2 regions of the Desulfurivibrio nitratireducens genome follow, and region 2 is predicted to be linked to the other one. Evidence: riboswitches for the same ligand, from Rfam matches in the RefSeq annotation. Region 2 holds a riboswitch; the other holds the start of a gene.
The links. A riboswitch is a leader RNA that binds a small molecule or an ion and turns the genes downstream of it on or off. The one in region 2 is predicted to bind cobalamin.
Positions count from the first base shown of each region.

Region 1 (3,385 bases), on a different contig from region 2:
GCCAAGAGCAAAAATTCAGTTAAAAAAAGGCCCCTCGAATAATCGAGAGGCCCTTGTCCTGCGCCCAGCCCAAGCGGCTTAGAAGCTGTAACGAAGCCCAAGCATGACATTGTGGGTCATGTATTCGGTATCAAAGCGCTCGCCAGACTGGAACTTAAGTTCGGGATCGAGGGTGGCGAAGAAACGATATTGCAGGTCGATATTAACCTGGGGATTCAGCGCGAAAGCCAGTCCCGCTCCCAGCTGATAGGCAAAAACCGTGTCGCTGCTGTCAACGCCAAGCCAATCGCTGTCAATTCTTACTCTGGCGATACCTAAACCACCACCGGCAAAGGGGGTGACCGGCAAGCCCAAATTGAAATCATAAAAACCATTGATCATCAATGCCAGGGAGGAAATGTCACCATTCAGGGGCATTCTCGGAGCCCCGACGAATGGTCCCCTTCCCGCGAGTTGGTCGAGATCATTTTTCCGGTAAGCCAATTCAACCTCGGTCCGAAGTCCGTTGCCATAGGCATGGCCAAAGCCCCCGGTAATACCGATTCCACTGTCAAAACTGATTTCCGCCAAAGTAATCCCGGTGCCAAAGCCGGGGATGTCGAAGCCCGCATCCGCGTCACTGACCCAAACCGCAGCCAGATTGCCAAAAGCGTAGGTCTGCGCCTGGGCGGTCGTTGCAATAAAGCCCAATGACAAAGCAAAAACAAATGCGATACTGAGGTACTTTTTCATAATCATCTCCTTCACCTCCCTAGTAAAAAGTCCAAAACGCCATTATTGGCAGGGGCAGAAACCCATCTTCGCAAGTTCTTTCCAGGTGGGGCAAAAAATTACATTCGAGAATCCCTGAAACGGTGCAACTAACGTCTTCATCGCGGAGTTTAGTTTTTTTCTGCCACGCCCTCCAAAGCCCTGTTTCAGCGTGACCTTAATCCACAAAAATAACCGCTCACGGGCCATTTGCCCGGAGCGGTTATCTGTTGGCGGCGGAGTTCGTTGAAGCTATGCGTTTTTGCCATGAAACCCTCCCCCAAGATGGCGGGTTTTTGTTCTCCAACAATTATTGTTAGGCTAGCTAAATCAGCTCGCTACCACAAGCAAAATATGGCGATTGAAACCGGGCGATGGGCTGAGAGCCGGCCCCACAATGGCGAATCCCCCATTTAGACCGGCTTGGCGGGCTAGATGGAATCGCCATTTTTCGGCAAAATAATTACTCGTGGCAGGTTCGCCGATAAAGGAAGGGCGGCTCAACCAGACCCAACTCCCTACACCATATTTTGTATTGACCTGCAACCGGTGACACGATATACAGTGGGTAAGCGGTTCCCTGACCGTTGCTGGCGGAAAGGGATGAAAAGGGAATCCGGTGAGAGACCGGAACTGTCGCGCAGCGGTGATCAGGAACGAACGTTGTCATTACCACTGGCCCCCGGGCCGGGAAGGGATGATCAGTAGGTTGCAGTCCGCCTGAAAGTCCGAAGACCTGCCGTGAAACCAGCCTGCCCGGCCCAGCCGCGGGCCGGCTCCCAGTTATTCTCTGCCTCGCGCAAAGGAGAGTGTCATGTCCCAAGTTCCCAGGCAGGCCCGGGCCCTCAACCAGTCCCCGACCCCGGCCGCCAAATCCCAACCGGCCCAGTTGTTCAGCTCGATCCTCAAGCGGGATCGCCGGCAGGTGCCCTTCCAGGCGGAAAAAATCACCAACGCCATCCACAAGGCCGGCCAGGTTACCGGTGAAATCGGCCGGCCCGAGGCCCGCCGGCTGACCATGCAGGTGCTGGCCATCGCCCAGAACCTGTTCAGCGGGGAGGAAGCCGCCGCGGCCGCCGTTCCGTCGGTGGAAGAAATCCAGGACCTGGTCGAGGAAGTGCTGCTCTCCTCGCCCTACAAGAAAACCGCCAAGGCCTACATCCTCTACCGCGACCAGCACGCCCGGATCCGGGAAATGGTGACCCGGACCGATCTCGATCTGATCGACGGCTACCTGCAGAAACTGGACTGGCAGGTCCAGGAAAACTCCAACATGTCCTACTCGCTGCAGGGGCTCAACAACTATATCTCCAGCGAGATCAGCAAGAACTACTGGCTCAACAAGATCTACCCCGCCGAGGTGCGCGAGGCCCATCTGGCCGGCGATCTCCATATCCACGATCTCGGTTTGCTCTCGGTTTACTGCGTGGGCTGGGATCTGCGCGATCTGCTCCGCCAGGGCTTCACCGGGGCCCCGGGCAAGGCGGAAAGCGGCCCGGCCCGCCATTTCCGCAGCGCCCTGGGCCAGATCGTCAACTTCTTCTACACCCTCCAGGGCGAGGCGGCCGGGGCCCAGGCCTTCGCCAGCTTCGACACCCTGCTGGCTCCCTTCATCCGGGTCGATGAGCTCAACTACCGCGAGGTCCGGCAGGCCCTGCAGGAGTTCGTCTTCAACCTCAACGTCGCCACCCGGGTGGGTTTCCAGACCCCGTTTACCAACCTGACCATGGACCTGCACCCGCCGGCGACCCTCAGGGACGCGCCGGTGATCATTGGCGGGGTCGAGCAGGAGAGCGTCTACGGCGACTACCAGGCCGAGATGAACCTGCTCAACCAGGCCTTCCTCGAGGTCATGGCCGCCGGCGACAGCAAGGGGCGGGCCTTCACCTTTCCCATCCCCACCTACAACATCACCGCCGACTTCGACTGGGACGACCCCAACCTGGAGAGCCTCTGGCGGACCACCGCCCGCTACGGCCTGCCCTACTTCGCCAACTTCGTCAATTCCGACCTCAACCCCGACGACGCCCGCTCGATGTGCTGCCGCCTGCGGCTGGACACCCGCGAGCTGGAAAAGCGCGGCGGAGGACTCTTTGGGGCCAATCCCCTGACCGGCTCCATCGGGGTGGTGACCATCAACATGGCGGCCTTGGGCTACCAGGCCGGCGACGAGGCCGACTTCTTCCAGCGCCTCGACCGGCTGATGGAGATCGCCCGCACCTCGCTGGAAACCAAGCGCAAGGTGCTGGAAAATTTCACCGCCAAGGGCCTCTACCCCTATACCCGCTTCTACCTGCGCCAGGTCCACCAGCGCTTCGGCCGCTTCTGGGAAAACCATTTCGCCACCATCGGCCTGATCGGGACCAACGAGGCCTGCCTCAACCTGCTGGGAGTGGATATCGGCGAGGAAAGGGGTCGGCAGTTCGCCCTGCGGGTCCTCGACCACATGCGGGAGCGGCTGCGCCGGTTCCAGGAGGAAACCGGCAACCAGTACAACCTGGAAGCGACCCCGGCCGAGGGTACCGGCCACCGGCTGGCCAAGCTCGACGCCCGCCGTTTTCCCGGCCTGGCCGCCTCCCTGACCTGCGGCGGAGAGGAAGGTTTGCCGATCTACGCCAACTCGACCCAGTTGCCG
Region 1 covers NZ_JBIPKI010000010.1:146-3,530, forward strand. Annotated here, with positions in the region: gene ACHHTY_RS04685 (outer membrane protein) at 79-732, opposite strand; cobalamin riboswitch at 1,307-1,508, shown strand; gene ACHHTY_RS04690 (ribonucleoside triphosphate reductase) at 1,640-3,385, shown strand, end outside.
Region 1: it holds a riboswitch for cobalamin, as region 2 does, so the genes downstream of both, ACHHTY_RS04690 (ribonucleoside triphosphate reductase) here and ACHHTY_RS09995 (TonB-dependent receptor) in region 2, are expected to answer to the same signal.

Region 2 (3,385 bases):
CCATGTTGCGCCGGCCCGCTTAACCCAGGCTGGGTCCTGCTGAAGGTTTATTAGAAGTTGACTCTTAACCCGGCCAGGACATTAATCCCCGGCGAGGGGAATTCGGCCTGCTCCAGGTCCCAGCTGATGGCGCCGTACTCGGCGTATTTCTTGTCAAACAGGTTATTGACGTGGAGATAGGCGTTGAGTTGGCGCCAATGGTACTGGACCCCGGCGTTGACCAGCAGGTGGTCGTCCATTTTGCTGAAGTCGTTGTTGAAATCGCTGATGTAGTAGCGCTTGCCCATGTAGTTGCCCTGCAGCGTCCAGGAAAAAGCGTCGCCAAGGGGGCCCTGCAGACCCAGGGTCGCCTGGTGGTCCGGCACCCCGGGAATGTAGTTGCCGGCAAACTGGCCGTCGCGGATCTTGGCCCGGGTGTAGGTGTAGCCGCCGTTGACGGTCAATAGGGCCAGGGGCTTGCTGAAGGCGATTTCGACCCCCTGGCGCCGGGTTTTGCCGTCCAGGTTTTCGTTGCTGAAGCTGACCGGATTATAGAAGATTTCGTCCTTGCCGGTCAGGTGAAAATAATTGACCTGGACATAAAAGTCATGCGCCGGGTAGTGGCGCAGACCCACTTCGTAATTGTCCGAGCGCTGGGGCCGCAGGTCCGGGTTGACGCTGCTGGTGAAGAAGTTGAAGAGCTCGTCGAGCACCGGGTAGCGGAAGCCCCGGGCGTAGCTGAAGTAGGTGTAGGAGGGCCCGGCGTAGCGGTAGTTGGCCCCGGCGGTATAGAGGTTTTCGCTGAAGGTGGGGCGCTCGGCGGTGGCGTCGCCGAAGCTGTAACGCACCCGGTCGTAGCGGTAGCCGGCCGAAAGGGTCAGGTTGTCTACGGGAGTCAGTTCGTCGTGAAGGTAGAAGCCGTAGTTCTTCTTGCGCAGGTCGAAGCGGCCTTCGGTGGGGAAGCCGAAGAAGATCGAGCGGTTGAAGATCTCCTCTTCGGCGTCCTGGTAGTCGATGCCGACGATCAGGCTGTGGTCCAGGCCGGCGAGGGGTTCCTTGATCAGCAGGCGCGGGTTCAGGGCGATGGTGTCGATGGTGGTCTCGCCGGTGAACTCGCCGCCGGCGAAGGTGGCGAAGGCATCAACCTGGCGCTGGCGCAAGGAGGCGTCGAGGCGCAGGGAGCTTTCGCTGAGGATTTGCAGCTCGCCGCCGGCCTTGAGGTAATAGTCCTCGGTTTTGCTGAAGTCATCGGGGTTGGTCGAGTCCTTGCGGGAGGTGCCGCCGGCCAGTTCGCTGAGCCGCAGGGCCCCGGGCAGGCCGGTGGTGTCCTTGTGGAAGTCGCCGCTGATATCGAAGCTCAGCCGCTCGCTGGGAAAATAGCGCAGGTGCAGACCGGCATCGGCGGCCTCGCTGGCCGAGTTGTCGCGATAGCCGTCGGTGTCGGCATAGCTGGCGGCCAGGGCGTAGGAAAGGTTGTCCCGGGAGCCGGTGGCCCCGACCCGGGTGAGGATGGTGTCGTAGCTGCCGGCGGCGACTTCGCCGTTGACCTGGTCGGGACCACCGTCCTTGGTTATGATGTTGATCACCCCGCCGCCGGCATTGTCGCCGTAAAGCACGCTGCCCCGGCCGCCCCGGACGACTTCAATCCGCTGGACCCGGTTCAGCGAGATCAGGGCCCAGTCCACCCCGCTCAGGTCGGGCTGGTTGATCCGGCGGCCGTCCACCAGTACCAGGGTGTTGAGGCCGGCGGTTTCGCCGAAGCCGCGCAGATCGACGGTGAACGCCCGGCCGTTGCCGGTGGTGTCGGTTACCCGGATGCCGGCTTCATTGCGCAGCAGGTCGGGGATGTTGCGGGCGGTGGAGTTGGCGATTTTCTTTTCGTCGATAATGGTGACATGGGCGGGCACGGTGGAGATTTGCGCGGTTTGGCGGGTGGCGGTGACCACCACCTCTTCCATCAGGCCGACCTCTTGGGGAGCGGGTTGGGCCGCCAGCGGCAGCGGGGTTGCCAGCAGGATGGCCAGACCCAGAACTTTGATGCGTTTTTTCATTGTTAAACCTCTTGCACGCTGTTCGGTTCCGGGCAAAAAAAACCCGGACCGATAATTTAATATCGATCCGGGATTCCCTTTTTATCCACTAGATCGGCCGCGCTGCCCCGGTCCACGAAGGCTGCTTCCTCGATCCAGGCAGGTTTTCTGACTCCCGGTTCTTCCTAATGGCCGCGTCTTCCCATTCACCTCCTGGCGAACAGTGACATCTTGCGGCTTTCGTCCCCGGTTACAGCGGCGGGCCCGTTTCCGACTTGCACGGAATTCCCTTTTATGCCCCGATGGGCACCTGGATACAGGTGCCGAATTTCCCCCAATCGGGCCGGAAAGTCAAGTTTATAATCAAGCCGCCCTTACTTCGAGCCCGGCTCTACTTCAACATAGCCGGTGCCGTGGCAGATGGGACATTCCTCTTCCCGGCTGCATTTGCAGTCGTCCCATTGATCATCCAACAACTGGGTGCCCCGCCATTCCATATTGCAGGTGCAGTTGCCGGGAATAACTTTCTTGCCTTTGCATTCCGGGCAGATTTTTTGGTTTTTTTCGCTCATGAAACCCTCCGGTCTGGGAAATATTTGCGCCGCCAATCCACGGCATGAATGAGTGCGTCAAGCTGCAGCGGCCAAGCACCTTTGGCCAGCCGGCCTGATGCCCAGGGCGCTTTGCCCCTGAGCCAGTTCTCATACCAATATGAATAAACCGGGCGGCAAATGTCAAGCCGGCTCTTCGCCGGCCACCTCTCGCTGTTGCCCATGTCCCGGATCGACGAAGGGAAAAGGGGTCAAGGGAAAAGGGGTCAGACCCCTTTTCCCCCCCCCCATCGGTTAGATGGTGCCTCGTTTTTAAGTTAGAGCAGCCCTGACGAGCGTTTCTTCTTCGAGCGGGAGCCAATGATCATGCCGAGCAGCAGAACTCCCGCCCCGGCCAGAAACCATTTGATGGCGGCAGCCAGCAACTCGTCCCTTAATCGCCTTTCCAATTCATGGATCCGTTCGCGTTGTTCCGCCACCTGGCTTGTGAGGGCTTCGTGTTCTCCTCGGATTCGCAGGAAATCCTCGGAGTCCGCCCGTAACTCCTCGTAGTTGGAGATTGCCTGTTCGAGCCGGACTTTCGTTTCCCGTAAGTCTTGTTCAAGCTCCTGATTGAGCCGGCGAAGTCGTACGTTTTCCTCCCGGTGCGAGTCTCTTTCTGCTTCAATTGACCTCAGGCGGGCCGTCGTCGCCTGCAGGTCCTGCCGGGCAGGCGGTTCGGGCCGCAGGTGCTGGGTGCGGACCCAGCCCTCCAGGCCGTCGGGGGCTTTCACCCGACTCCAGTCGCCGGCGGTTTCCAGAAGTTCCAGCCGCTGGCCGGAGCTT
Region 2 covers NZ_JBIPKI010000043.1:17,392-20,776, reverse strand. Annotated here, with positions in the region: gene ACHHTY_RS09995 (TonB-dependent receptor) at 51-2,030, opposite strand; cobalamin riboswitch at 2,151-2,338, opposite strand; gene ACHHTY_RS09990 (ankyrin) at 2,384-2,581, opposite strand; gene ACHHTY_RS09985 (TIGR04211 family SH3 domain-containing protein) at 2,878-3,385, opposite strand, start outside.